DNA from 4 places in the Actinomadura sp. NEAU-AAG7 genome. Region 3 is predicted to be linked to each of the others. Evidence: riboswitches for the same ligand, from Rfam matches in the RefSeq annotation. Region 3 holds a riboswitch; each other region holds the start of a gene.
The links. A riboswitch is a leader RNA that binds a small molecule or an ion and turns the genes downstream of it on or off. The one in region 3 is predicted to bind cobalamin.
Positions count from the first base shown of each region.

Region 1: it holds a riboswitch for cobalamin, as region 3 does, so the genes downstream of both, KLI87_RS36590 (CbtB domain-containing protein) here and KLI87_RS11135 (putative cobaltochelatase) in region 3, are expected to answer to the same signal.
Region 2: it holds a riboswitch for cobalamin, as region 3 does, so the genes downstream of both, metE (5-methyltetrahydropteroyltriglutamate--homocysteine S-methyltransferase) here and KLI87_RS11135 (putative cobaltochelatase) in region 3, are expected to answer to the same signal.
Region 4: it holds a riboswitch for cobalamin, as region 3 does, so the genes downstream of both, KLI87_RS19035 (ABC transporter substrate-binding protein) here and KLI87_RS11135 (putative cobaltochelatase) in region 3, are expected to answer to the same signal.

Region 1 is NZ_JAHFZY010000011.1:54,239-61,278, reverse strand. It holds gene KLI87_RS36610 (GNAT family N-acetyltransferase) at 104-385, opposite strand; gene cimA (citramalate synthase) at 454-2,031, opposite strand; gene KLI87_RS36600 (branched-chain amino acid aminotransferase) at 2,242-3,345, opposite strand; gene KLI87_RS36595 (3-isopropylmalate dehydrogenase) at 3,515-4,570, opposite strand; cobalamin riboswitch at 4,770-4,943, shown strand; gene KLI87_RS36590 (CbtB domain-containing protein) at 4,974-5,213, shown strand; gene KLI87_RS36585 (CbtA family protein) at 5,223-5,963, shown strand; gene KLI87_RS36580 ((2Fe-2S)-binding protein) at 5,985-6,689, opposite strand.
Region 2 is NZ_JAHFZY010000002.1:547,059-554,098, reverse strand. It holds gene KLI87_RS11940 (LysR family transcriptional regulator) at 1-568, shown strand, start outside; gene metE (5-methyltetrahydropteroyltriglutamate--homocysteine S-methyltransferase) at 558-2,813, opposite strand; cobalamin riboswitch at 2,915-3,134, opposite strand; gene KLI87_RS11930 (ribokinase) at 3,408-4,310, shown strand; gene KLI87_RS11925 (DUF6687 family protein) at 4,395-5,411, shown strand; gene KLI87_RS11920 (Rieske (2Fe-2S) protein) at 5,408-5,728, shown strand; gene KLI87_RS11915 (hypothetical protein) at 5,721-6,125, shown strand; gene KLI87_RS11910 (hypothetical protein) at 6,122-7,040, shown strand, end outside.
Region 3 is NZ_JAHFZY010000002.1:384,146-391,185, reverse strand. It holds gene KLI87_RS11155 (acetolactate synthase large subunit) at 1-255, opposite strand, end outside; gene KLI87_RS11150 (DUF397 domain-containing protein) at 457-657, opposite strand; gene KLI87_RS11145 (helix-turn-helix transcriptional regulator) at 654-1,499, opposite strand; gene KLI87_RS11140 (ATP-binding protein) at 1,694-2,263, shown strand; cobalamin riboswitch at 2,333-2,464, shown strand; gene KLI87_RS11135 (putative cobaltochelatase) at 2,522-4,549, shown strand; gene cobO (cob(I)yrinic acid a,c-diamide adenosyltransferase) at 4,597-5,211, shown strand; gene KLI87_RS11125 (cobyrinate a,c-diamide synthase) at 5,219-6,628, shown strand; gene KLI87_RS11120 (GNAT family N-acetyltransferase) at 6,625-7,040, shown strand, end outside.
Region 4 is NZ_JAHFZY010000004.1:13,950-20,989, reverse strand. It holds gene KLI87_RS19045 (ABC transporter ATP-binding protein) at 1-575, opposite strand, end outside; gene KLI87_RS19040 (iron ABC transporter permease) at 572-1,606, opposite strand; gene KLI87_RS19035 (ABC transporter substrate-binding protein) at 1,603-2,583, opposite strand; cobalamin riboswitch at 2,618-2,817, opposite strand; gene KLI87_RS19030 (alpha/beta fold hydrolase) at 2,937-3,986, opposite strand; gene KLI87_RS19025 (STAS domain-containing protein) at 4,310-4,615, opposite strand; gene KLI87_RS19020 (TetR/AcrR family transcriptional regulator) at 4,914-5,609, shown strand; gene KLI87_RS19015 (NAD(P)/FAD-dependent oxidoreductase) at 5,708-7,040, shown strand, end outside.

The sequences.
Region 1 (7,040 bases), on a different contig from region 3:
GCCGTGCAGGTGACCATGGTGACGCCCGCGCGCCACATCCGCCACCGGTTTCGCCATGTTGACTGAAATTTCTACGTCCCGGTCCCGGAAACGGGGGAAAAAGTCAGGCGGCGACGAGGTCCTGGTAGTCGGGATGCCGGTCGATCCACGACTTGATGAACGGGCAGCGGGGCACGACCGACAGCCCCTTGGCCCGGACGCCGTCCAGCGCGCCCCGGGCCAGGGCGCCGCCGACGCCCTTGCCCTCGAAGGCGGGGAGCACCTCGGTGTGGGTGAGGACGAGGCGGCCGGGCTCGGTCTCGTACTCGGCGAACCCGGCCAGCTCCCCGTCCACCCGGATCTCGTAGCGGCCCTGCTCGGCGTTGTCGCTGATCTCGTTGCTCATGCCACCGGTAATGCCCGCGGGACGGCGATCATTCCCCGCCGCCCCGCCGGGACCGGCGGAGACGGAGGTCAGCCCGCCTCGTAGCCCGCGCGCAGGAGGCAGTAGGTGACGGCCTCCTCCAGCGCCTGCCAGGACGCGGCGATGACGTTGTCCTCGACGCCGACCGTGCCCCACTCGCGCTCGCCGTCCCCGGACTCGACGAGGACGCGGGTGCGCGCGTCGGTGCCGTGCGCCCCCTCCAGGATGCGGACCTTGTAGTCGACCAGCTCCAGCCGCGCCAGCTCGGGGTAGAGGCGGCCGAGCGCGACGCGCAGCGCGTTGTCGAGGGCGTTGACGGGGCCGTTGCCCTCGCCGGTGGCGATGATCCGCTCCCCCTTGGCGCGGAGCTTGACGGTGGCCTCGCTGACCATGGAGCCGTCGGGGCGGCGCTCGACGATCGACCGCCACGACTCGACCTCGAAGTGCCGCTGCCGGACACCGGTCAGCTCCTCGCGCAGCAGCAGCTCGAAGGAGGCGTCGGCGGCCTCGAAGGTGTAGCCGGTGGACTCCAGCTCCTTGACCTTGTCGACGACGGCCTTGGCCTTCTCGCCGGACAGGTCGTAGCCGAGCTCCTTGCCCTTCAGCTCGACCGAGGCGCGCCCGGCCATGCTGGAGACGAGCATCCGCATGTCGTTGCCGACGGCGGCCGGGTCGATGTGCTGGTAGAGGTCGGGGTCGACCTTGACGGCGGAGGCGTGCAGCCCGGCCTTGTGCGCGAACGCGGACACGCCCACGTAGGGCTGCTGCGAGCCGGGCGCGACGTTGGTGACCTCGGAGACCGCGTGCGCGATCCGGGTCATCTCGGCGAGCTGGGCGTCGCTGACCAGCGACATCCCCCGCTTGAGCTGGAGGTTGCCGACGACCGTGAACAGGTTGGCGTTGCCGCTGCGCTCGCCGTACCCGTTGGCGCAGCCCTGGACGTGGGTCGCCCCGGCGCGGACGGCGGCCAGCGTGTTCGCGACCGCGCAGCCGGAGTCGTCGTGGCAGTGGATCCCGGCCCGCACGCCGAGCGAGACGACGTCGTGGACGATCTCGGCCAGCTCGTCGGGGAGCATGCCGCCGTTGGTGTCGCAGAGCGCGACGACGTCCGCGCCGGCCTCGGCGGCGGTGCGGACGGCCTCCAGCGCGTAGTCGCGGTTGGCCCGGTAGCCGTCGAAGAAGTGCTCGGCGTCCAGGAAGACGCGTTGGCCCTCCGCACGCAGGTGGGAGACCGTGTCGCGGATCATCGCGAGGTTCTCCTCCAGGGTGGTGCGGAGGGCCAGCTCGACGTGCCTGTCGTGACTCTTGGCGACCAGGGTCACGACGGACGCGCCGGATTCGCGCAGGGCGGCGACCTGGGGGTCGTCGGCCGCCTGCACACCGGCCCGGCGGGTCGCGCCGAACGCGGTGAGCTGCGCGTGCCTCAGGTCGAGCTCGGTTCGAGCCCGCCTGAAGAACTCTGTGTCCTTCGGATTGGCACCCGGCCAGCCGCCCTCGATGAAGCCGATGCCCAGGTCGTCGAGGTGCCGTGCGATGGCGAGCTTGTCGGCCACGGAGAGGTTGAGCCCCTCCTGCTGCGAGCCGTCGCGCAGGGTGGTGTCGTAGACGTGGAATGCGTCGCCTTGCATGGTGTGGACCCCCAGGGACCAGCGCCAGGGCACAAAAAAGACCCCTCACGGACGTGAGAGGTCTGCGCGCCGGCGGTGTCCCGTTTAGATGCCGGCGCGCCAGCCGATAATCACGAAGCTGTGGCGCATGATGCGCCCAGTCTGCCACACCGTCCACAACGGACGCACATCCGTCTCACTTGCCGAGACGAATGTGCGTCCACCAGCGGATCAGGCGATCTTATGGACCCAGCCGTAGGGGTCGGGACGGGTGCCGTACTGGATGCCGATCAGCTCCTCGCGCAGCCGCATGGACACCTCCCCGGGCTCGCCGTCGCCGATCCGCCACTCCCGGTCGGAGCCCTTGACGTGGCCGACGGGGCTGATGATCGCGGCGGTGCCGCAGCCGAACACCTCGGTGATCTCGCCGGACGCGCAGCCCGCCTCCCACTCGTCCACGTTGATCTTGCCCTCCTCGGCCGGGATCCCGAGCCCGGGGGCCAGTCGCAGCATGGAGTCGCGGGTGATCCCGGCGAGGAGGGTGCCGGTGAGCGCGGGCGTGAGCAGCCGGGCGTTCGAGCCGGAGCCGTAGACGAACATGAGGTTCATCGAGCCGACCTCCTCGACCCAGCGGTGCTCCACCGCGTCGAGCCAGACGACCTGGTCGCAGCCGTGCTCGACGGCCTGGGCCTGGCCCGCGAACGACGCCGCGTAGTTGCCGCCGGTCTTGGCCTCGCCGGTGCCGCCCGGCGCGGCGCGCGTGTAGTCCTGCGACAGCCACACCGAGACCGGCTTGACGCCGCGCGGGTAGTACAGGCCGGACGGGGACGCGATGATCGTGAATAGGTAGTCGCTCGCCGGGCTGTTCACGCCGAGCGTGGGCGTGGTGGCGAACATGTTGGGCCGGATGTAGAGGCTGTGCCCCTCGGTGTCGGGCACCCACGCCTTGTCGGTGCCGACCAGCAGCTCGACCGCCCGGACGAACAGCTCCTCGGGGATCTGCGGCATCGCCATCCGCCGCGCCGACCGGTTCATCCGCGCGGCGTTCATGTAGGGGCGGAAGGTGACGATCGAGCCGTCCGGCTGCTTGTAGGCCTTGAGGCCCTCGAACAGCTCCTGGGCGTAGTGGAAGACGTGGCTGGCCGGGTCCATCGGGATCGGGCCGTAGGGCTGGAGGCGCGCGTCGTACCAGCCCCGGTCCGCGGAGTACCGGATGGTGATCATGTGGTCGGTGAAGTGCCGGCCGAAGCCCGGATCGGCCAGGACGCGCGCCCGCTCGTCCGCGGTGGCCGGGCGCTCGGTCAGCGTGATCTCGAAGTCCAGGGTGTCGCTCATCGCGGTTGTCCTCTCCCGGATCGCCGGTACGGCCCCGTTGCCGCCCCGACGTCTCTAGTCCTTATTGTCGTACTTCGTCTAGACCTACTCCTTCGCACGCGGCACGCCGAAATCCGGACGCGCCGCGAGGCGCGCCCGGAGTGTCCCTGGTCAGCCGGGGAGGCGCGCCCTAGCCGGCTACTCGCCCGGCGATGGCGTCGCCGATCTCGGTCGTCGAGCGCGCCCCGAGCGCGGCGCGCCCGGCGAGGTCGGCGGAGACGGCCCGCTCGACGCGGCGGGCGGCCTCGGCCGCGCCGACGTGGTCGAGCAGCATCGCGACGGACAGGATCGTCGCGGTCGGGTCGGCCTTGCCCTGCCCCGCGATGTCGGGCGCGCTGCCGTGCACCGGCTCGAACATCGACGGCGCGGTACCGGCCGGGTTGACGTTGCCGGACGCGGCGAGCCCGATGCCCCCGGCGATCGCGGCGCCGAGGTCGGTGATGATGTCGCCGAACAGGTTGTCGGTGACGATCACGTCGTAGCGCGCGGGCTGGCTGACGAAGAACATGGTGGCCGCGTCGACATGACAGTAGTCGGTGCTGACCTGCGGGTACTCCTCCGCCACGCGCGCCAGGACGCGCTGGTAGAGATCACCGGCGAACGTGAGGACGTTGTCCTTGTGGACGAGCGTGAGCTTGCGGCGCGGCCGGGACGCGGCGACCTCGAAGGCGTAGCGGATGACCCGCTCGACCCCGTGGGCGGTGTTGACGCTCTCCTGCGTCGCGACCTCGTGGGCGGTGCCCTTGCGCAGGACGCCGCCGACCCCGGTGTAGGGCCCCTCGGTGCCCTCGCGGACGACGACCATGTCGATGTCGTCCGGCGTGGCGCCCGCCAGCGGCGTCGCGACGCCCGGGAACAGCTTCACCGGGCGGAGGTTGACGTAGTGGTCGAGTTCGAACCGCGCCCGCAGCAGCAGGCCGCGCTCCAGCGTCCCGCTCGGCACGCTCGGGTCGCCGACGGCGCCGAGCAGGATGACCTCCTGGTCGCGCAGCTCCGCCAGCACCGAGTCGGGCAGCGTCTCGCCCGTCCGGTGCCAGCGCGCGGCGCCGAGGTCGTAGGAGGTCCGCTCGAACTTCAGGTCGCTGGAGGGGGCGACGGCGTCGAGGACCTTCAGCCCCTCGGCGACCACCTCGGGGCCGATCCCGTCACCGGGGATGACGGCCAGACGAATGCTGCGGGAAGCCATGGCGCGCACTCTACTGCAAACGTCTCATTGCTTGGGCTTCCATCTCAGATCTCGGGACGAACACGGTGCGACCAGGGCATGTCAGGCGCGGTGCGCGTCCGATGCCGATCGTTCGCGCCGACGCTTTCGGGGCCACACCGGTACAGCGTCCAGGCGACTTGACGCGTGGCGCCCCAAAAGGGGACGCTCTGTCCGACAAGTAAAGATTCGAGGCGACGGTGCGCAGGAACCTGGTGCGATTCCAGGACGGTCCCGCCACTGTGACCAGGGAGTCTCCCCCGCTTCACGACCACGGCCGCCCGCGCGGCTGGAAGGTCGGAGGGAGACGGCGATCTGGGAGTCAGGACACTGACCCGTCGTCCTCCCGCTACCGGGGCGAGTGAACCCCGTGAGGAGACCCGACATGGCCCAGCAAGCCGTCCCGTCCGCGAGCCCGGCCACGCCCGCGGCGCGGCCCGCGCCCCTTCCGCTGCGCGTCCCCGTCCGCGAGATCCTGCCCTGGGCGGTGCTCGCCGCCGTGCTGGGCGTCGTCCTGATCTACTTCGTCGGCGCGGAGCAGGGCGCCACCTCCCTGTTCGGCGGGACGTGGGTGCACGAGTTCACCCACGACGGCCGGCACCTGCTCGGCTTCCCCTGCCACTGAGCCGCGCGCATGATGAGATCTCTGCTGGTCCGCGGCATGCTCGTCGGAATCGCCGCGGCCGGTGCCGCGCTGCTCATCGCCTGGCTGTACGGCGAGCCGCAGGTCGGCCACGCCATCGCGTTCGAGGAGGCCAAGGCGCACGCCGCGCACGAGGGCCACGAACCGGAGGTCGTCAGCCGGGGCGTCCAGAAGACCGCCGGGCTGATCACGGCGATGGCCGTCTACGGGGTGGCGCTGGGCGGGCTGTTCTCGATCGCCTTCGCGTTCGCCTACGGACGGCTCGGCCGGCTCGGCGCGCGCGCCACGGCCGCGCTGGTCGCCCTCGCCGGGTTCGTGGCGGTCGAGCTCGTCCCGTTCCTGAAGTACCCGGCGACGCCCCCGGCGGTCGGCAACCCGGGCACCATCGGGAGCCGGACGGCGCTGTACTTCTGCATGGTCGCGCTCGGCATCCTCGCCACCACGGCGGCGGTGATCGTGTGCCGGCGGCTGGTGCCCCGGGTCGGCGTCTGGAACGCCGTCACCGCGTCCACCGCCGGGTTCGCCGTGGTGGTCGCGGTCGTCTACCGGGTCACGCCCCGGCCGGACGCGATCCCCGAGCACTTCCCGGCCACGGTCCTGTGGGACTTCCGGGTCGCCTCGCTCGGCGTCCAGCTCGTCCTGTGGGCGACGATCGGGCTGCTGTTCGGCTACCTGACCGAGCGGGCGTTCGCCCGCCATCCGTCCCGCGTCGCGGTCCCCGCGAACGCCTGAACCCCTGCCCGCCCCGTCGCGTCAGCGGCGGGGCAGCAGGGCGCAGTCCCCGCACATCTCCCCGCCGGGCGGCACCCGGTAGTAGAGGCAGCAGCTGCGCCGGACGAAGCCGCCCCCGACGAACCCGCCCGTGCCCGCCAGCGGCTCGCGGCCGAGCAGTTCCCGGACGAGCGCGGCGCGCCCCGGGTCGGGCGGGCCGACGTTGAGGCTCCCGGCGAGCGCGGACGCCGCGTTCCCCCACAGCAGGCCGTCGGCGAGGCCGGTGAACGTCAGCATCGTCTCGCGCAGGGGCCTGAGCTGCCCGTCCACGACCACTTCGACGAGGAGGCCGGCGGCCTGGGCGGTCCCGCCCGCCCGCCATCCCGCCGGGCGGGCGAGCCAGAGCGCGACGGGCGCACCGGGCGCCCACCGCCAGTGCAGCCCGGACAGGTCGGGGACGAGGCCGCGCGCCGCCGCCGCGGCCATCGGCGACCACAGCCGGGACGCGAGCCCCTGGAACAGGATCGACGCGGCCACGCGCCGCTCGGTGGTGCCGAGCCGCTCGGCGTACAGGTCGGTCAGCCCGATCAGCCGGTCGCGGTCCCGCTCGGGGAACGGCCGCCAGGTCGGGTCGGCGTCCTCGGCGGGGTCGGTGCCGATCTCGAAGTAGGGGCCGAGTCGCGCGACCGCGCGCAGCGCGTCCGCGACCTCGGCGGGATCGGCCTCGGCCGCGTCGTCGAGGGGCATCCGCCCACACTAACGCGACCAGGGACCGCCCCCGGATGGGGCGGTCCCTGGTCGGCGAGACGCCTATCGGGCCGGGTGGCCGCCGTTGTCGCGGCGGTCCAGGGCGGTCTGCAGGGCGCGGGCCGCCTCCTCCCGCTCGTCGTCGGCGGGGGCGGCGTTCATGGTGACGTCGTTCATCTCAGGTTCGCTCCGATTCGCTGGTCTGTCGTGCCGCGGTGGCCGCCGGTGAGACCCGTGGATCGCACGGTCCGGCGAGGATCGGACTCACGGCCAGGCGAAACCTCCGCAGCGGGTGCCGGCCTGCCGATGATCAGGCCCCGCTGCGGCAGCGAAGGATTACCACGAAGCGCC
Region 2 (7,040 bases), 160 kb from region 3:
CACCGTCCGCGAGCGGGCCCCCGGCGTCGCGGTCCGGCTGCTCGGCGAGGCGGCCGGCGACACCAGCGACCTGCGGCACGGGCGGGTCGACCTGGAGATCGGCGCCGCCGAGCCGGACCCGCCCGAGATCACCCATGTGACCGTCGGGCACGACCGGCTCGTCGCGGTGCTCGGCCCCGGCCACCCGGCCGGGGAGGGCGAGCTGACGCCCGCGCGGTTCGCGGGGGCCGACCACGTCCTCGTGTCGCGGCGGGGCAGGCTCCGCGACCCCGTCGACCGGGTCCTGGAGGAGCGGGGGCTGCGCCGCCGCGTCGTCGCGTCCGTGCCGACGAGCACGGCGGCGCTGTACCTGGTCGCGCGCAGCGAGCTGGTCGTCGCGGTGCCCGAGCGGATGTGCCGCCCGACGCTGCGCGTCCTCGGGCTCCGCACCCGGCCGCTGCCGTTCGACCTGCCGCCGGTGCCGATCGTCCTGGCCTGGCACCAGCGCTACGACAACGACCGGGCGCACGCGTGGCTGCGCGCCCGCATCCGCGAGGCGCTCGCCTTCGACGACCGCGCTAGCGGGTGATGCCCTCCCGGACGCGGCGCGCCGCCGCCACCAGGTTCCGCAGCGACGCCTCCGCCTCCGGGTAGGCGCGGGTCTTCAGCCCGCAGTCGGGGTTCACCCACAAGCGGCCGGGCTCCACGACCCGCAGCGCGCGCCGCAGGTTCTCCTCCATCTCCTCGGCCGACGGGACGCGCGGCGAGTGGATGTCGTAGACGCCCGGCCCGATGCCGTTCGCGTATCCGGCGGCGCGCAGGTCGGCGACCAGCTCCATGTGGGAGCGGGCCGCCTCGACGCTGGTCACGTCCGCGTCCAGCGCGCCGATCGCCTCGATGATCTCGCCGAACTCCGCGTAGCACATGTGCGTGTGGATCTGGGTGGCGTCCGCGACGCCCGAGGTCGCGAGCCGGAACGCGCCGACCGCCCAGTCCAGGTAGGCGTCGTGGTCGGCGCGGCGCGGCGGCAGCAGCTCGCGCAGCGCGGGCTCGTCGACCTGGATGATCCCGATCCCGGCGGCCTCCAGGTCGGCGACCTCGTCGCGCAGCGCCAGCGCGACCTGCCGGGCGGTATCGGCGAGCGGCTGGTCGTCGCGGACGAACGACCAGGCCAGCATCGTGACCGGGCCCGTCAGCATGCCCTTCACCGGCCGGTCCGTCAGCGACTGCGCGTAGGCGGCCCACTCCACCGTCATCGGACGCGGCCGGGCGACGTCGCCGTGCAGGATCGGCGGCCGGACGCAGCGCGTCCCGTAGGACTGCACCCAGCCGTGCTCGGTCGCGGCGTACCCGTCGAGCTGCTCGGCGAAGTACTGCACCATGTCGTTGCGCTCGGGCTCGCCGTGCACGAGCACGTCCAGGCCCAGCTCCTCCTGCAACGCGATGACGTGCGCGATCTCCTCGCGCATCGCCGCGGTGTAGGCGGCCGCGGACAGCCGCCCGGCGCGGCGGTCGGCGCGGGCCCGGCGGATGCTCGCGGTCTGCGGGAACGACCCGATCGTGGTCGTCGCCAGCTCGGGCAGGCCGAGCGCGTCCCGCTGGGCGGCGAAGCGCGCGGCGCGGTCGCCCCGGCGCGCCTCCGCGAGTCCGCTCGCGAACCCGTCCAGGCGCTCGCGGACGCGGGGGTCGGCCGCCGCCGGGGCCCGCCCGCCGCTCTCGTCCGGGACGTGCTCGCGCAGCGCCCGGCCGAGCGCGACGACCTCGCCGACCTTCTGCCGGGCGAACGCGAGCCGCTCCCGGACGTCCGGCGCGAGCGCCTCCTCCGCGTCCAGGTCGAGCGGGACGTGCAGCAGCGAGCACGACGTGCCCACCACGACCCGGTCGCACAGCCCGAGCAGCGCCGCGCAGACGGCCTTGGCCCGGCGCCGGTCGGCGCGCCACACGTTGCGGCCGTCCACGACGCCCGCGACGACGGTCTTGCGCGGCAGCCCGGCGACCGAGGCGAGCACGTCCAGGTTCTCCGGGCCCGCGACGAAGTCCAGGCCGACGGCCTCGACGCGGGACCCGGCCAGGGCGCGCAGCGACGCGGCGCCGACCGTCCCGAAGTAGGTCGCCACCAGCAGGCGCGGCCGGCTGGGCAGCGCGCCGAGCCGCTCGTAGACGCGGGCCAGCGCGGCGACCTCCTCCTCGCTCCGGTCGGCGACCAGGGCGGGCTCGTCGAGCTGCACCCACGCCGCCCCCGCGCCCGACAGCCGCTCCAGCAGCTCCGCGTAGACCTCGACCAGGTCGTCCAGCAGGTCGAGCGGGCGGAACCCCTCCGGCGCGTCCGGCGCGGCCTTGGCCAGCAGCAGGTAGCTCAGCGGCCCGACCAGCACCGGCCGTGTCTCGATGCCGAGTTCTTTGGCCTCCCGGTACTCCGCGACCGGCTTGGCGGCGGGCCCGTCGGCCAGCCGGAACCGGGTGCCGAGCCCCACCTCGGGGACGATGAAGTGGTAGTTGGTGTCGAACCACTTGGTCATCTCCAGCGCCGGGAGGTCCCGCGCGCCGCGCGCCATCGCGAAGTACCGGTCGAGGCCGGACAGGTGCCGGTAGCGGTCCGGGACGGCGTCGACCAGCACGCTCGTGTCGAGCACCTGGTCGTAGAAGGAGAACGTGTTGGAGGGGACCGCGTCGAGCCCGGCGTCGCGCAGCGTCCGCCACGTCCGGGCGCGCAGGTCGGCGCCGGCGCGCTCCAGGGCGGCGGCGTCGAGGCGCCCGGCCCAGTGCTCCTCGGTGGCGAACTTCAGCTCGCGCCGCTCACCGATGCGCGGGTATCCGAGGATCGTCGTGTTCATGGCAGCTTCCCTCGCTGAGCCACAGTGCGGAGACGCGAAGGGGGGACGGCCAGGTGCGCGCGCCGCCGGCCCTCCCGCGAGGCCGCAGACCACCGCGCGCCGGGCGGCGCGCGGGTGGAGGCAGGTCTTCGGACTCGCGGGCGCCGCTTCCCTGAGGAAGCGCCCTACTGGCCGTCGCTTCCCAGGCCCGGAGGCCCAGTGCGTGTTGACGGCGGTCGTTCCCGCTCACCGCTGCGGGGCAGTCCCGGATTCGCACCGGGTTCCCTCTTGCGACGCTCGCACCCGTGCGGGGACGAGCGAACCATCCACGTTCCCGAGTGTAGCCAGAAGAGGGGCGGCCCTCATGCTCGTGGGCCGCCCCTCCTGCGCCGCGCCGCGGCTCAGTAGGCGATGCAGGTGGCCATCGCGTTGGTCGCGGTTCCGGCGATGATCAGCGCCGTGGTGATCCCGGTCATGACGGCGAGACGCGTCTTGCGCATGCGGTGCCCCTTCGTTGTTGATCTTGGTATTTCATGATCATTCTTGGCGGCGGCGACCGTCAAGGGGTATCCGCGGGCGTTGACTTCGGGCGGGGGCGGGCACAGGATCGACGGGATGGCTGAGCCGGTGCGGCTGCTGGTGGTGGGCAGCGTCAACATGGACCTGACGGTCACCGTGCCGCGGCTGCCCGGGTGCGGCGAGACCGTGCTGGGCTTCGAGGCGACCCACGGGCCCGGCGGGAAGGGCGCGAACCAGGCGGTGGCCGCGCGGCGGCTCGGCGCCGCCGTCCGCATGGCCGGGCTGGTGGGCGACGACGCGCACGGCGCGGAGCTGCGCGCGGCCCTCGCCGCCGAGGGCGTCGACGCGTCCGGCGTCGGCGTCGCCCCCGGGGCGGCGACCGGCATCGCCATGATCATGGTCAGGCCGGACGGCGACAACGCGATCGCGGTCGCGCCCGGCGCCAACGCGGCGCTCGGCCCCGACGTGCGCCAGGCCGTGGCGGGCGGCGGGTCCGCGCTGCTCCTGCAACTGGAGATCCCGGTGGCGGCCTGCGAGGCCGCCGCCGAGGAGGCGCGGCGGCACGGCATGCTCGTGGCGCTGAACGCGGCGCCCGCCCCGGCGGTCGTGGACGCGCCGGTGGCGCGGCTGCTCCGGCTGGTGGACCTGCTGATCGTCAACGAGGGCGAGGCGGCCGCGCTGGGCGGGGACGGGACCGCCGCCGGGCTGCGGCGGCTCGGCCCTGACCGGGTGGTCGTGACCCTCGGCGCGGACGGTGCCGCCGGGGCCGACGCCGAGGGCGCGTTCCAGGTCGCGGCGTTCCCGGTGCCGGCGGTCGACGCGGTCGGCGCCGGCGACGCCTTCTGCGCCGCGCTGACCGTGGGGGTCGCGGCGGGCCTGCCGCTGCGCGCGGCCGCGCGGCGGGCGTGCGCGGCGGGCGCCCTCGCCGTGACGCGGCGCGGCGCGCAGGGCTCGCTTCCGCGCGCCGCCGACGTCGACGCGCTGCTCGACCGAAGTTGATCTTGATATGCTCGAAGGAGCCGTTCGCGCACGTGGCGTGGGCGCCGCTCCCGGCCCCCGCCATCGCCCGCCGGAGGGGGACCGATGAGAGCGCTGCCCTACGTCCCCTTCGGCCCCGGTCTCGACGACCGGCCGCACGTGTTCGTCGACGGGCTCCGCACCCCGCGCACCGTCCTGGAACTCAGCCACTGGCCGGGCAACCGGACCCCCGCCCACCTGAAGGACGACGTCAGCACCCAGTCCGTCCTGCGCCTGCTCGGGCTGCCGGAGGCCGAGCGGGCGGAACTGCTCGCGGACGCGAGCGCGGTCACCTGCGACCACTACGACGTGGACGGGCTCCTGAGCGTTCTGTGCCTGGTCAGCCCCGACTTCACGGCCCGGCACCGCGACCTGCTCGCACGGACGGCGCTGTGCGGCGACTTCGACGTCCACACCGGCGAGGAGCCCGTGCGCGCGTGCCTGGCGCTGCTGGCGGCCGAGCGCGAGATCAGCGCCGCGACGGAGTTCCGGTCGGTCGGGCAGGCCACGACGGCGCTGTTCGCCGGGATGCTGGAGGTCGCCGAGGAGTGCCTGCTCGACCCCGGTGCCTGGCGCGACGGCTGGGCCGCCGAGTGGGAGGACGTGGAACGTTCGATGCGCTCCCCGGTCGAGATCGAGGAGCGGGGCGACCTGGCGGTCTTCGAGGACACCGCCGAGCCGCTGCACGAGTACGCCGTCCACGCGCGCACGGAGGCGGGCCACGTGCTGCGGCTCCGCGCCGACGGCCGGCACAGCCTCCGCTTCCGGTACGAGAACTTCGTCGATCTGCGGTCGCGGCGTCCCGGCCCGCGTGTCCGGGGCGATCTCCTCGCGCGCGAACTCAACATGTTGGAACGTGACGGGACCTGGTTCTGCGAGTCACCGGCCACCGCGACGCCGCTGCTCCAGCTGTACTCGCCCGCCGAGGTCCCCGCGCCGAGCAGCCTCGGCATGGACGAGGTCCGCCGCGTGGTCCTCGCCTTCTTCGACGCCGCCCGCACGGACGGGTCGCTGCTGTGGCGCTCGCACGCGGGCTGGCTGGACGAGGCGCCCGGCACCCCGCCGTCCAAGGAGACCGCATGAGGGTGGAGGGGCTGCGCGGACGGCTGGCCGAGGAGGGCGTCGTGCGGTTGGACACCGCGCGCGGGCCCTACGTCGCCCGGCTGGCCGGGGGGCGGCCGGTGGTCCACGGCGCGCTGTGCCCGCACCGCGGCGGCCCCCTCGAAGACGCCTACCTGGTCGAGGGGATGCTGATCTGCTCCTGGCACCGCTCGACCTTCCGGGCCGGGGACGGCCGCGCGGTCTACGGGCCGGCCTGCGCGGACCTCGACGTCGTCCCGGCGCGGTTCGACGGCGACGACCTGGTCGTCGAGTGGCCGGAGGGGCCGTCCGGTGCCTGACCCGGCGGTGGCGCGGGTGGCGGGGCTCGCCGACCGCGCGGCGGCGGAGCGCGCCCCGGCCTGGCTCGACCTCGTCCGCCGCTACGGCGAGTGGGAGCTGGCGGAGGCGGCGGAGGCCGCCGTCCGCGTCCTGCGGTCGGCTGACCCCGGGGCGGAGACACGGGTGCACCGCGCGCTGCTGACCCCGCCTCCGGCCAGGCCCGACGCGGGAGGCGTCGTCCGGCTGCTGCTGTGCTGCGCCGCCGCGTCCGACGTGCGCGACCTGGGCGGCCTGCCCGGCGAACCGGCGCTCGGCGACGTCGCCGTGATCGAGCCGCTCGTCCAGCTCCAGTGCTACGCGGGCGACCTCCTCGGCGGCCGCGATCCCGTCGCGGTGCTCGGCGGGGTGCCGGAGTGATCGGCCGGTGGCGGGACGTCCGCGCGCAGGGCCGGGCCGTCGCGCTCGGGCTCCTCGGCGTCCGCCCGCGCGGCGGCCTCGCGGCGGCGTTCGGCGGCGACCCCCGGGAGCTGTTCGAGTTCCTCCTCGGGTTGCGCCTCGCGCTCCCGCTGACCGGCGGGGACGCGGCGGCGCTCGCCGACCTGCTGGGCGTGCTGAACGTCCGGCTCGCCGCGCGGCTGAGCGTCGTCCGCGCGCCGGACGGCACGCTGACCGCCCGCGACGAGCACCCGGTCGGCCTCCGCTGGACGGGCGCGGCGCGCGGTGTCTCGCCCGCCGAGTACGCGCTGCTGGCGGGGCGCCCGCCACGGGAGCGGTCCCGGCTCGGCGTGGAGCCGCCGCTGATCGTCCTGCCCACGGCGGGACGGGCCGCCGACGTCCGCGCCGCCCTCGCCGCGCACTGCGAGGTCATGCTGCGCCACGGCCACGGCGGCCTGCGGATCGTCGTCGCCGACGACGCGCCCACCCCGGACGCGGCGCGCGAACTGGACGCCGTCTGCGCTCGGGCGCGGCGCGAGTCCGGGTTCCGGGTGACGCGGTTCGGGGAGTGGAACGCGGACGGCCGCTTCGGGGCGAAACAGGTGTTCCGCCGCCGCATGGCCGTCCACGGCGCCCTGCGGGCGTGCGCCGAGCGCACGTTCGCCCCGGGGCTGCCCGGCACCGCGAACGCGGTCTTCGCCGCGTTCGCGGGCCGCGACATCGTCTGGCTCGAACAGGACGCGACGCCCTGGGCGCCGACGACCCCCGCCCGGCCCGGCGGCGGCCCGCGCCCGTTCGTCGACGTCATGGACGGCGCGTCCGCGCCGGTCAGACCGCAGCCCGTGGACGTCCTGCACGTGATCGACCGGCTCGCCCACGCGGCGCCCCTGGAGGCCA
Region 3 (7,040 bases):
GTGCCGGACGAGCACGTACCGGATGGAGGACTCGTTCAGCGCGTGGACGAAGTGGATGTTCTCCTCACCCGGGATGCCGAAGACGTACTCGACCCCCTCCGCCTCCAGGGTCCTGACGAGCAGCCGGGCCGCGTCCTGCTGCTCCGGCGCGCCCTCCGGGCCGTCCGCTCCGGACGCGGAAACCCCTTCCCCTGCGGATCCGGCTTCCCCTACGGGCGTGGTCTCCCGTACGGACGCGGCTTGCTCAGCGGACATCGTGTGCCCATCTCCACTCTCTGATCGCTATCCGGGAAGCCGGGTTTCCCGCTCCCCAAAGGGTCAGCCCCCGGCCCGTCCCTCCCATTCCTCTCCGCACTGTGCGATCCCTCACGTGCCATTTCGAGCGGGCCGAAAAGGGGCGGGCAGGCCGAGGGGCCGCGGCGTACGCCGCGGCCCCTCGGGTCGTGCTCGCTGCTGCTATGCCTCCCGGAGCGAGGTGAGCAGGGTCCGCCAGGCGGCCTGCGTCAGCACCAGCGCGGGCCCGGCGGGGTCCTTGGAGTCGCGGACCGCGCGCAGGTCACTGGCCAGGGTGGCCACCTCGACGCACTGGTCTCCGCTGCCGCTGTGGGACGACTTGCGCCAGCACGCTCCGGTGAGTTCGCGCTGCAGGTTGGTCACGGGCTGCTCCTTGCTGCCTCGGCGATGAGGTGCGCGGAATCCTCGGGGGACAGGGCCTCCGCCTCGATCCGATCGAAGCGGTCCCTATGTTTTGCTATTTCCTCGGCGCTCTCAAGGTAAACGTCGCCCATGGTGCCCTCGACGTAGGCGATATCGGGGTCCGCGGCGTTCGGATACGACAATATGGTGAAACGTCCGTCAAGGCCCGCATGCTCCTGCGCTGTATAAGGAAGTACCTGAACGCACACGGATGGGCGAGTTTCCGCGGCCAGGTTGAGCGCCTCCAACTGGGCGCGCATGACCTCGGGCCCGCCGATCTGCCGGTGCAGCACCGACTCATCGAAGATCACGTGCAGCTTCGGCGCGTTCTCGCGGTCCAGCAGCGCCTGCCGGATCGTGCGCGCGGAGATCCGCCGCTCGATCTCCTCCTGCGCGGGCAGCAGCCGCCCGGCGGTGATGACGGCGCGGGAGTACTGCTCGATCTGGAGCAGCCCGTGGATGAGCTGCGGATCCCAGGTGCGGATGTGCGACGCCTCGTCCTCCAGCGCGACGTAGCTGCCGGTGAAGACGTCCTGGTACGCGGTCCACCAGCCGCGCTGGCCCGCCTGCCGGGCGAGCGTGATGAGCGCGTCCCTGGCCGGGCTCGGGACCCCGTACAGGTCGAGGATGTCGGCGATGTCGCCGGGACGCGGCCGGGTCTGGCTCGTCTCCAGCCGGGACACGGTGGCCCGCGACCAGTCGAGCCGGTCCGCGACCTCCTGCAGGGTCAGCCGCTGCTCCTCGCGCAGCTTTCGCAGTTCCCGGGCCAGCCGGCGGCCACGAACCGTTGGTCGGTAGGTCATGAGAGTGGAGTCTCCCCACTCTGGCGCCGCCCCACAACGCGAATGGCGAACCCGGAGCCCCGGGCAGAGCAATCTCCTCAAGGCGGTTGCGAACGTGAGATTCTCACGGGAGTCTGGACGCTGTGACCAACCGGGGACTTAAAGTAACCGACGAAGGTCGCGCGTTCCCGAGCGCGTAGACCACGGGAGGACCCGTGAAGACCTCGCCCGACATCACCGGCGGCACCATCCCCGCGGCGCCGCCGTCCCGGACGCCCGCCGGCGCGAGACCCGGCCGGGCGTGGGCGCTGCCCCGCGGCCCCGGCTGCGCCGGGCACGCGCGCCGCGTCCTCGCCGGCGCGCTCGCCGCGGTGGGCGCGACCCGCGACGTGGTCGCCGACGCCCGGCTCATGGTCAGCGAGCTGGCCACCAACGCCTACCAGCACGCCGGCGACCACGGCCCGCACGAGCTATGGCTCGACCACGACGGCCTGGGGGAGGCCCGCTGCGCGGTCTTCGACGCCTACGCCGAGGCGTTCTCCGCCGCCCCCGCCGACGCGTTCGCCGATCCCCTCACCGACCCGCTCTCCGACACGCGGCTGCCCGGCTACTCCTGGACGTCCGGCGACTGCGGGCGGGGGCTCAGCATCGTCCGGGAGCTGTCGGAGGGCCGCTGGGGCATGCAGCGGGCGCTGTCGCGGCTCGGGCCGCCCGTCCGGGGCAAGGCCGTCTGGTTCGCGGTGCCCGCGCGCGGCCCCGGCGGCCCGTCCCTCCTCGGCACCTGACCCGCGCGGGGGGCGCCCGGCGGGCGCGATCCGCTCGGGTGTGCGATCCTGTGCCTTGCGACGGAAGCGGAGGAACCCGGTGCGAATCCGGGGCTGTCCCGCAACTGTGACCAGGGGAGTTCCCCCTCGCTCGCGCCACGGCCGCCCTCCGGGACGGCTGGAAGGCCGAGGGGGAGCCGTGATCCGGGAGCCAGGAGACTCCGGCCGTCGGACAGGAACCGCCACGGGCGTGGACACCCGAGGAAAGGACGACCAGGCATGCCCCCTGCCGAAGCGACGCCGCCCCGCGAGCGCGGCCGCGCCGCGCGCTACCCCTTCTCCGCCGTGGTCGGAATGGCCGACCTCAAGCTCGCGCTGCTGATCAACGCCGTGTCCCCGGGCGTCGGCGGCGTGCTGGTGCGCGGTGAGAAGGGCACCGCCAAGTCGACGATCGTCCGCGCGCTGGCCGCGCTGCTGCCGCCGGTCGCGGTCGCCGACGGCTGCCGGTTCTCCTGCGACCCGCGGGCGTCCGATCCGGGCTGCCCCGACGCCCCGCACGGCGGCGCCGGGCGGGAGCGGGCGGCGCGGCTGGTCGAGCTGCCGGTGGGCGCCTCGGAGGACCGGCTCACCGGGTCGCTGGACATCGAGCGCGCGCTGACCGAGGGCGTGAAGGCGTTCGAGCCGGGCCTGCTCGCGGCGGCGCACCGGGGCGTCCTGTACGTGGACGAGGTCAACCTGCTGCACGACCACCTGGTCGACCTGCTGCTGGACGCGGCGGCGATGGGCGAGTCCCATGTGGAGCGCGAGGGCGTGTCGGTGCGGCACGCGGCGCGGTTCCTGCTGGTCGGGACCATGAACCCGGAGGAGGGCGAGCTGCGCCCGCAGCTCCTCGATCGGTTCGGGCTGACGGTCGAGGTGGCCGCGACCCGCGATCCCGCCGAGCGCGCGGAGGTCGTCCGGCGGCGGCTGCGCTTCGAGGACGACCCGGAGGGCTTCGCCGCGGGCTGGGCCGGGGAGGAGGCCGCGCTGGCCGGGCGGATCGCCGCCGCCCGCGACCGGCTGCCCGGCGTCGAGCTGACCGACACGGCGCTCCGCCAGATCACGGCGGTGTGCGCCTCGTTCGAGGTGGACGGGCTGCGCGCCGACCTGGTCACGGCGCGGGCGGCGATCGCGCTGGCCGCCTGGCACGGCCGGGCCGCGGTCGACGCCGACGACGTGCGCACCGCCGCGCGCCTCGCCTTGCCGCACCGCCGCCGCCGCGACCCGTTCGACGCGCCCGGCCTCGACCGGCAGAAGCTCGACGAGGTCCTGGACGAGCACGGCGACCCCGACCCCGACCCCGAGCCGCCTGACGACGGCCCCGACGGTCCCGACGGATCGGGTGGGCCTGACGGGCCGGGCGGGGGCGCGCCCGGGGACGACCTCCCCCAGGAAGGCGGGGAGCCGTCGGAGCCGTCGGAGCCGTCCGTGGGGAGCGGCCAGGGACGGTCGTCGGACACCGAGCCCGCCCCGGCCGACGCCGCATACAGACCCCGCCTGTTCACCGTGCCCGGCGTGGGCGCGGGCGCTCCGGGACGCCGCTCCAAGGCGCGCAGCCCGTACGGACGCGTGTCCGGTGCCCGTCCGGGAGCGCGCGGGCTGCACCTCACCGCGACGCTCCGGGCCGCCGCACCGCACCAGGTCGCGCGCGGGCGCGCCGGCCGGGGGCTGGTCGTGACCCCGGACGACCTGAGGGAGGCGGTCCGGGACGGCCGCGAGGGCAACCTCGTGCTGTTCGTCGTGGACGCGAGCGGGTCGATGGCGGCGCGCAAGCGGATGCGCGCGGTCAAGGGCGCGGTGCTCAGCCTGCTCCTGGACGCCTACCAGCGGCGCGACAAGGTCGGGCTCATCACGTTCCGGGGCGCGGACGCGGAGCTGGCGCTGCCGCCGACGTCCTCGGTCGAGGCCGGGGCGCGGCGGCTGGAGCGGCTGCCGACCGGCGGCCGGACGCCGCTGTCGGCCGGCCTGCTGCGCGCCGCCGAGGTGCTGCGGGTGGAGCGGCTGCGCGACCCGGCCCGCCGTCCGCTGCTGGTCGTGGTCACCGACGGGCGCGCCACGCACGGACCGGACCCGGCCAGGACCGCGGGCCTGCTCGCGGGCGCGCTCGGCGGCGGGGCGTCGGTCGTCGTCGACTGCGAGTCGGGGCCGGTGCGGCTCGGGCTCGCGGGCGCGCTCGGCGCGCGGCTCGGCGCGGAGGTCGTGCACCTCGACCGGCTGGGCGCGGACGCGCTCGCCGGGGTCGTCCGGGACGCGCGGAGCGTCGCGTGAGTGTCGCGTGATTGTCATGGGCCACCGGATGAAGGGCGGGGACTGAGATGCCGCAGGGCAAGCCGGAGTACGTGCCGAAGGACGGGATGACGACGCGGGAGCGCCGCAACCGTCCGCTGGTGATGGTCCACACGGGGCCGGGCAAGGGCAAGTCGACCGCCGCGTTCGGGCTCGCGCTGCGGGCGTGGAACCAGGGCTGGCCGATCGGGGTGTTCCAGTTCGTCAAGTCGGCGAAGTGGCGCATCGGCGAGGAGAACGCGCTGCTCGCGCTGGGCCGCCTGCACGCCGAGACCGGCGAGGGCGGGCCGGTGTTCTGGACGAAGATGGGCGAGGGCTGGTCGTGGATCCAGCGGCCCGGCGCCGAGGCCGACCACGAGGCCGACGCGCGCGAGGGCTGGGAGCAGATCAAGCGCGACCTCGCCGCCGAGACCTACCGCCTCTACGTCCTGGACGAGTTCACCTACCCGATGAAGTGGGGCTGGGTCGATGTCGAGGACGTCGTCGCCGCGCTCCGCGACCGGCCCGGCAACCAGCACGTCGTGATCACCGGCCGGGACGCCGACCCGAGGCTGGTGGAGTTCGCCGACCTCGTCACCGAGATGGGCAAGGTCCGGCACCCGATGGACCGGGGCCAGAAGGGCCAGAAGGGCATCGAGTGGTGATCGGGTGGTGAGCGCGGTCCCGCGCATCGTCGTCGCCGCGCCCTCGTCGGGGAGCGGCAAGACGACCGTGGCGACCGGGCTGATGGCCGCGTTCACCGCGCGCGGCCTCGCGGTGTCCCCGCACAAGGTGGGCCCGGACTACATCGACCCCGGGTACCACGCGCTCGCCACGGGCCGCCCCGGGCGCAACCTCGATCCGTGGCTGACGTCCGAGGAGCTGGTCGTCCCGCTGTTCCTGCACGGCGCGGCGGGCGCTGGCCTCGCGGTCGTCGAGGGCGTGATGGGCCTGTACGACGGCGCCGCCGGGCCGGCGACGTCGGGCTCGCCGGGCGGCGGGGACTACGCGTCCACCGCGCACGTCGCGACGCTGCTGGACGCCCCGGTCGTGCTGGTCGTGGACGCCTCGGCGGCGGCCGGGCGCTCGGTCGCGGCGCTCGTGCACGGGTTCCGCTCGTTCGGGACGGCCCGGGTCGGCGGCGTGATCCTCAACCGGCTCGGCTCGGACGGGCACGAGCGGATGTGCCGCGACGCCGTCGAGGAGCTCGGGCTGCCGGTGCTGGGCGCGCTGCGGCGGCACGGGGACGCGGCGACGCCGTCCCGGCACCTGGGGCTCGTCCCGGCCGCCGAGCGGAGGCCGGACGCGGTGGAGAGCGTCCGCCGGATGGGCGAGATGGTCGCCTCGTCCTGCGACCTGGACGCGGTGCTGGCGCTGGCCCGCGACGTCCCCGCGCTGAACGCCGAGCCCTGGGACCCGGCCGCGGAGGTGGACCCGCCGCCGAGCGAGAGGCCGCGGATCGCCGTCGCCGGTGGGCCCGCGTTCACCTTCGGCTACGCGGAGAACGAGGAGCTGCTGGACGCGGCGGGCGCCGACGTCGTCCGGTTCGATCCGCTGCGGGACGAGGCGCTCCCCGAGGGGACGCGCGGTGTCGTCATCGGCGGCGGGTTCCCCGAGGTGTACGCGGCGGAGCTGTCCGCGAACGAGCCGCTGCGCAGGGACCTGGCCGCGTTCGCGAAATCGTCGCGTCCCCTCTACGCGGAATGCGCGGGACTCCTCTACCTCGCCCAGGAACTGGACGGCGCGCCGATGTGCGGCGTCCTGGACGGGGTCAGGGCGACCATGGCCCCGCGCCTGACACTGGGCTATCGTGCCGCGGTGGCGGTGGCCGACTCGGTCGTCGCCCGGACGGGGGAGCGGCTGCGCGGCCACGAGTTCCACCGCACGGTCACGGAACCGGGCCACGGGGCGGCGCGGGACGGCGCCGCGGGGGAGTGGCGGGCGGCGTGGCAGTGGTCCACGTCCGGTCCGGAGGGTTTCGTGAAGGGCGAGTGTGTCGCGTCCTACCTGCATCTGCACTGGGCCGGGTCGCCGCGGCTCGCGAGCAGGATGGTGAGGGCCGGCGGAGGGGACCGTCAGTGAGGGCCTTCAAGGAGATCGAGCGCCTGGAGGGCGGGCGGCTCGTCCTACGCCCGTTCGGGCTCGACGACGCCGCCGACGTGATCGAGGTGATCCGCGACGGTGAGGACTTCCTCCCACCCAACTTCCCGACCGTGCTGGAGGCCGAGCCGATCGCCTGGTTCCTCCAGGAGGGCGTCCACAACGTGCAGCGCCTCGGGCTCGCCCTGCACCTCGCCGTGGCCGACCGGGAGTCGGGCCGCCTGCTCGGGACGATCGGGCTCTTCCGCGTCGACTGGAACCACCTCACCTGCGAGGTCGGCTACGGCGTCCGGCCGGGCGCACGCGGGAACGGCTACGCCACGGAGGCGCTGTCGCTCGTCTCCCGGTGGGCGCTGCGCGAATGCGGCCTGTTCCGGGTGGAGTTGCGTGCATT
Region 4 (7,040 bases), on a different contig from region 3:
ATCAGGGCGGTGGCGCCCAGGCCGCGGACCAGGCGCAGAGCGTCGATCTGGTGGCGCAGGTCCAGGTGGTTGGTGGGTTCGTCCAAGACCAGCGCGGCGGGACGTTGGGCCAGGGCGCGGGCGATGAGCACGCGTTGCTTCTCGCCGCCGGAGAGGCGGTCGAAGGGGGCCTCCGCCAGGTGCGCGACGTCCAGTTCGGCGAGCGAGCGCAGAATGATGTCGCGGTCGTTCGCGTCGTCGCCCTGGAAGGCGCGTTTGTGCGGGGTGCGGCCCATCGCCGCCACGTCGTAGACGGTCAGTTCGAAGTCGCCGGGCGTTTCCTGGAGAACGGCGGCCAGCCGCCGCGCGAGCCTTTTCCCCGGCATTCGCCAGACGTCCTCGCCGTCCAGGAGTATTCGGCCCGAGGTGGGGCGCGATGCCCGGTAGAACGTGCGGAGAAGGGTGGACTTCCCGGCGCCGTTGGGGCCGACCAGGCCGACGACCTCGCCGGGGGCGATGTCCAGGGAGACCGCGTCGACCAGGGTCCGGCCGTCCATGGCGACCGACACCTTCTCGGCCCGCAGCGCTACCGTCATCGGGCCGCCTTCCGGCGCATCAGCCAGAGGAAGAAGGGGCCGCCGACCAGGGCGGTGAGGACGCCGACGGGGATCTCCTCCGGCGCGACGAGCGTGCGCGCGGCCAGGTCGGCGAGGATCAGGAACGCCGCGCCGAGCAGCGCGACGGCCGGGAGCGCGCGGCGGTGGTCGGCGCCGACCAGCAGCCGCACCACGTGCGGCATCATCAGCCCGACGAACCCGATCGAGCCGCTGACCGCCACGACCGCGCCGATCATCAGCGCGACCAGCACGAACAGGGACGCGCGGAACCGGTGCACGTCCAGGCCCAGCGCCGCGGCGGCCTCCTCCCCGGCCAGCAGCAGGTTCAGGTGCCGGGACACCCCCAGCAGGACCGCGGTCCCGGCCAGCACGATCACGGCCGGGATCCACACGACCGTCCACCGCGTCCCGGCCAGGCCGCCCAGCATCCACCGCAGCGCCGACTCGGCCGCGCGCGGGTCGTCGGAGCTGATCACCAGGTAGCTCGCGACCGCCGACAGCACCTCGGCCGTGGCGACCCCCGCGAGCACGAGGCGCACCGTGGTCATCCGCCCGCCCGAGCGGGCCAGCAGGTAGACCGCGACCAGCGCCGCGAGCGCGCCGCAGAAGGCGGCGAGCGGGAGCGAGAACGCCCCGAACCAGGCCAGGTGGAACACCACGACCGTCACCGCGCCGACCGTCGCGCCCGACGAGACGCCGAGCAGCATCGGGTCGGCGAGCGGGTTGCGGACGAGGGCCTGGAGCGCCGTCCCGCACACCGACAGGCCCGCCCCCACCACGCCGCACAGCAGGACCCGGGGCAGCCGCACGTCGATCACGATCGTCTCGCGGACCGGCGGCCACGCCGGGTCGGCCAGCGCCGGGTGCGCCCGGTGCAGCAGGATGCCCCAGACCTGGTCCGGCGGGACGCGGACGGATCCGACCGCGACCCCCGCCGTCGCCGCCGCCAGCACCAGCGCGCCGAGGCAGGCGAGCACCAGCGCGTATCCGGCACGCCGGACGCCGGTCACGCGAAGCGGTCCGGGTGCAGCTGCCGGGCGAGCGACTCCACCGCGCCGGCCGCCCGCACGCCGGTCACCGTGGACGACAGCGGCAGCACCGCGAACCGGCGGTTCCTGATCGCGGGGACGTCCTTCAGCACGGGGTTCGACAGCAGGAACCGCTTCTTCGCCTCGGCGCTCTGGTCGCCGTAGTCATAGATCAGGACGACGTCCGGCGCCCGCTCGGCGAACTGCTCGAACGAGACGTCCCCGTAGGGTTTGCGCACGTCGGAGAACAGGTTGGCGCCGCCCGCCAGCCGGATGATCTCGTTGCCGATCCCGGCGCCCCCGGCGGTGAAGACCGTCTTGTCGCCGCTGTCGTAGACGGCGACCCTGGTCGGCGCGGTGCCGGTGGTCTTGCTCTTGACCCGGTCCAGGACGGCACGTAGCGCGTTGATCCGCTTTTCCGCGCGCTCGGGCACACCGAAGATCTTGGCGATGGTCCGGATCTCCTCCTCGACCGTCGCCATCGTCACCGGGCCCCGGGGGCACTCCTCGATGTTGAGGTGGGTGTCGATCCCGGCCTCGCGCAGGGCCGGCCGGCCACGGCCCTCCTTCTCGTCGAACGTGCTGGACCAGCCGCCGTAGACGAAGTCGGGCTCGGCCGCCAGCAGCGCCTCGAAGGACGGGTACTCCTTGGACAGCACCTTCACCCGGTCATAGGCGGCCTGGAACTCCGGCAGGACGCGGTCGTCGAGGAAGCCCGTCCCCACCATGGAGCGCTCCAGCCCGAGCGCCAGCATCACCTCGGTCGCGTGCTGGTTCAGCGACACCGCGCGCCGGGGCGGCCGTTCGTAGGTGGTCGTGACCCCGCAGTTCGCCACCGTCACCGGGAATCCGGGCGGCGCCGCCCCGCTCCCGCCCACCGCGTCCGTACCGGTGGAACCGCATCCGCCCGCCAGCAGGGCCGCGGCGGCCAGCAGCCCCGCGAGTCGTGCCCATGGCATCCCGCTCTCCTCTCTGGGGAGATCCGCCCCAGGTCAGTTGAGGAGGCGACCGCGTGAGTCTCCTGGCTCTCGGGTCAACGCTCGTCCCGGCCTTCCCTGCCGCTCGCGCGGTGGTGGCCTCGCTCGGGATCCGCTCGCCGATCACAGTGGCGGGACCGCGCCGGATTCGCACCGGCTTCCTCGTTCCGCCGTCGCCTACCCGCACATGGTGGCACACCTCGCTCTTGCCACAAAGTCGCAATAAGCCCGAATCGCCTGGTCGCCGCTCTGTCGGAGGCGGGGCGCAGCGTGCGGGCGCCCCGGCGGCCGGTCAAGGGGTGGACCGGCCGCCGGGGCGCGGCGCGAGGGGGGCGTCAGCGGGCGCAGCCCGCCAGTTCGGGGGTGGTGGGCTTGGTGTCGGCGCCGCCGAAGAACAGCGCCGAGCACTGCTGGAGGAAGGCCGGGTTCTCCTCGGGGATCCAGTGGCCGCTGTCGGGGGCGACGACCGTGCGGACGTCGGTGGCGACGGCGCCGAAGGACTGCCCGACGGCGGGGCCGAACACGTCCGCCGCGCCCATGGCGAGGACCGGGATCGTCAGCTTCTGCTCCGCCAGCCTCTTGTTGTCGGCGGCGTTGGTCGGGTAGGCGCGGTAGTAGTCGAACCCGGCGCTGCGGTGGGCGGCGTCGGAGTAGGCGTCGATGTAGGTCGACTGGGCGATCGCCTTCGGGTACTTGGCGGCGGCGAACAGCCAGCCCAGGTAGGTCGAGACGTGCGCCCGGTCGTTCACGAGCTGCTCGGGGACCGGCGCCGCGGTCATGTTGAACTGGAAGTGCCAGCTCAGGCCGTACGCGGACTCCAGCCCGAAGCCGTTGAGCGGGGCTTCGAGGACGGCCATGCGCGAGACGCCGCCGGGGAAGTTGCGGGCGTAGGGGTAGGCGACCAGCGCGCCGACGTCGTGGCCGAGGATCGCGACGTTGTCGTAGCCGAGCTTGGTCACGCCCTGGTGGAGCTTCGCCGCGACCGTGACCAGGTCGTACTTGCGGTCGGTGGGGATGGAGGACCTGCCGAGGCCCGGCAGGTCGAAGGCGATCACCGTGTGGGTCTTGGCGAGTTCGGGCATGACCTCGTGCCACTCGTACCAGGTCTCGGGCCACCCGTGCAGCAGCACCAGGGCGGGCCCCTGGCCGCCCTTGACGTAGTGCAGCGACCCTCCGTCGACCGGGACGAACCCGTGGCGGAAACCGCGCAGCCCCGCCAGGTCGCCCTGGCCGGGCAGCGCCGCCGGCCTGGACGCGGGGGACGCGGTGGCGGCCGTCGTGCCGAACAGCAGCGCGGCGACGGCCACGACCGCGCCGATGACGAGGCCCAGCCCGCGGGCGGGCCTCCGCGCGCCCGCCCCGTCGAGATTTCGCTTGGTATTCATGCCAGGCTCCCCTCCACATATGCAACACATGCGATCCCCGATCACCGGCGCCACTGACGCCGCCTCGGATATTACGGGGGCTGCCCATGGGAATGAAGTGGCCGCGACGATCTTCGCCGCCGGGCCGCGAATTGAGCACGAACGAAGAAATCGGGTCACCTACGGTGCCGCAGTGATCACTCAATCCCTATTGGGTCGGCGAATCGCGCCCTAGCCGGAACCGGCCAATCCCGGCCTTGCCGGTTTCGATGCCGGCGCGCCCCGCATGACCTTCGGTGACGGCACGGCGACGACGAGAAGCGGCCGAGAAATCCTGGCGGTTCTCAGGGGCCGTACAAGGGGAGCGTGTCGGACAGGCCGATCATCTCCAGCAACTGCACGAGTTCGGCATTCGGGCGGTACAGCCTTATCTCATGGCCCAGGCGGCGTGCCGTGAGCTGCATGCGCAGCAGAATTTCCAGCGTCGCCATATTCGGGCCCGCCGAGCCGCCGAGGTCGCACACGACCTCGCGGGGCGCCGCGTCCGACTCCCGCAGGGCCTCGCGCAGCCGCTCGCAGGGGTCGTCACCGGGGGTCGCGGCGTCCAGCCGGATGAAGACGGGGACGGCGTCCTGCTCGGGTCGCTCCATGCGCGGTCGCTCCCATGATCGAGGGCCCCCGAGGACCGGCCGTTTGCGGTAGCGCCCCATGCTCACACCCGCCGCCGCCCGCCGCCATCTCGTGCCGTGCGCACCCGGCCGGCGGCCGCCCGCACGATCGGAGATTTCCGCCGATCAGCGGGTGATTAGCCTCGGGAAGGTCGCCGGAATGCCACCGTCCGCGATGCACGCATCCGGCCGGTACGAGTCTGGACGCACCGAGGAGGGACCGTCCCATGCGCGTACGAATGTCCCGACCAGGGGCAGCCCGCAGGCCCCAGGCACCGTCGTGAGCCCCCGCCGATCCGACCCGCTCATCAGGCCCACGCTGATCGACATCGGGGCCCGGCTGATGTCGGAGGAGGGCCCTCGCGCCCTGTCGACCCGGCGGCTGGCGGCCGAGGCCGGATGCTCCACGATGGCCGTCTACACCCATTTCGGCGGCATGAGCGGGCTCGTCCGCGAAATGGTCCACGAGGGCTTCGCCCGGCTCCAGGTCCACTTCTCCCATGTCCTCGACACCTCCGATCCCGTCGCGGACATGGCGCTGCTCGGCCGCGCCTACCGCTACAACGCCCACCGCAATCCGCATCTGTACAGCATCATGTTCGGCACCTCGACCCACGCCGGTTTCTCGCTCACCGAAGAGGACCGCCAATACGGCCGATACACGCTCGCGAAGGTCGTCCACACCGCGCACCGCTGCATCACCGACGGACGCTTCAGCACCGACGATCCCGAGCTGGTCGCCCACCACATGTGGACGGCGCTCCACGGCCTGGTGACGCTCGAACTCGGCCATTACCTCATTCCCCCCTACGACCCCGACACGTGCTTCGAGAGCCAGCTCGTGAACCTCATGACGAGCGCGGGCGACAGCCGCGCGGCGGCGTCCGGGTCGGTCGCCGCGTCGCTGCTCCGGCTGGTCGGCGAGGTCGAGGACGTCAATGGCGACGCCCGCGCCGAAGGGGCCGCGCGCCCGTGAACGGCCGGACGCCACTCCAGCAATCCAGAAGGTGCCCGGTCGCGGGCGGGCTGCGACGGTGAATTCCAGTGCGGACAGAGACTGAAGGAGATGATCGGGTGGGTGCCAAGATCGGAAACCGCGCGGTACTGCTCGGTGGAAGCATCGCCGCCCTGTTCGCGGCGCGGGCGCTGGCGGAGGGGTACGAGGAGGTCGTCCTGGTCGACCGGGACGAGTTGGTCGGGGTGCGGGAGGTGCGCCGGGGAGCGCCGCAGGGCCGCCACATCAACGGCCTGCTGGCGCGCGGGTCGCGGGCCATGGAGGAGATGTTCCCCGAGATCACGGCGGAGCTCGTCAGGGACGGCTGCCCGCTGACGGACCTCGCGGGGACCGTCCGCTGGTACTTCAACGGGGTGCCGCTCCAGCAGACCCGTGCCGGGTTGACCAACGTGGCGGCCAGGCGTCCGCTCATGGAGGCGCACGTCCGCGAGCGGGTGCAGGCGTACGAGAACGTCACGTTCATGGAGAAGCACGACGTCCTCGGTCTCGTGACCAACGACGACAACTCCCGCGTCATCGGCGCGCGCGTCCAGCCGCGCGACACCGAGGGCGAGGAGATCGTGCTGGACGCCGACCTCGTCATCGACGCCACCGGGCGCGGCTCGCGCTCCCCCGTCTGGCTCACCGAACTCGGCTACGGCCGGGTGCAGGAGGACGGGGCGAAGATCGGGCTCGGGTACGCCAGCCGCCACTACGTCCTGAAGTCCGACCCGTTCGGCAAGGACCACTCGATCATCGTGGTGGCCTCGCCCGACCGCCCCCGCGGCGCGATCTTCACCAAGACCGACCACGGCACCGTCGAGTTGACCACCTACGGCATCCTCGGCGACCACCCGCCGACCGACCCCGAGGGGTTCACCGCCTTCGTCAAGACGCTGGCGGCACCGGAGATCTACGAGTCGATCGTGGACGCGAAGGCGATCGACGACCCGGCCCTCTACAAGTTCCCGACCACGCTGCGCCGCCGCTACGAGAAGTTCAACCGGTTCCCCGAGGGCTTCCTCATCATCGGCGACGCGGTCTGCACCCCGAACCCCGTCTTCGCCCAGGCGCAGACGCTGGCCGCCCTGGAGGCGCTGGCGCTGCTCAAGCACATGCGGAGCGGGAAGGCGCCGTCCTCGCTGGAGTTCATGCGCGAGGTCGGCCAGATCATCGACCCGGCGTGGGAGATGACCCGCGGCATCGACCTCAGCTTCCCCGGCGTCGAGGGGGAGCGCAGCCGGAAGCTGAAGATGATGCAGGCGTACATGACGCGGGTCATCATCGCCGCCACCCAGGACGCCACCGTCACCGAGGCGTTCATGCGGGCGGCCGGCCTCGTCGACCAGCCGCAGGCGCTCATGAAGCCCGGCCTGATGATGCGCGTGATGCGCACGTCGAACCGCGTCCTGG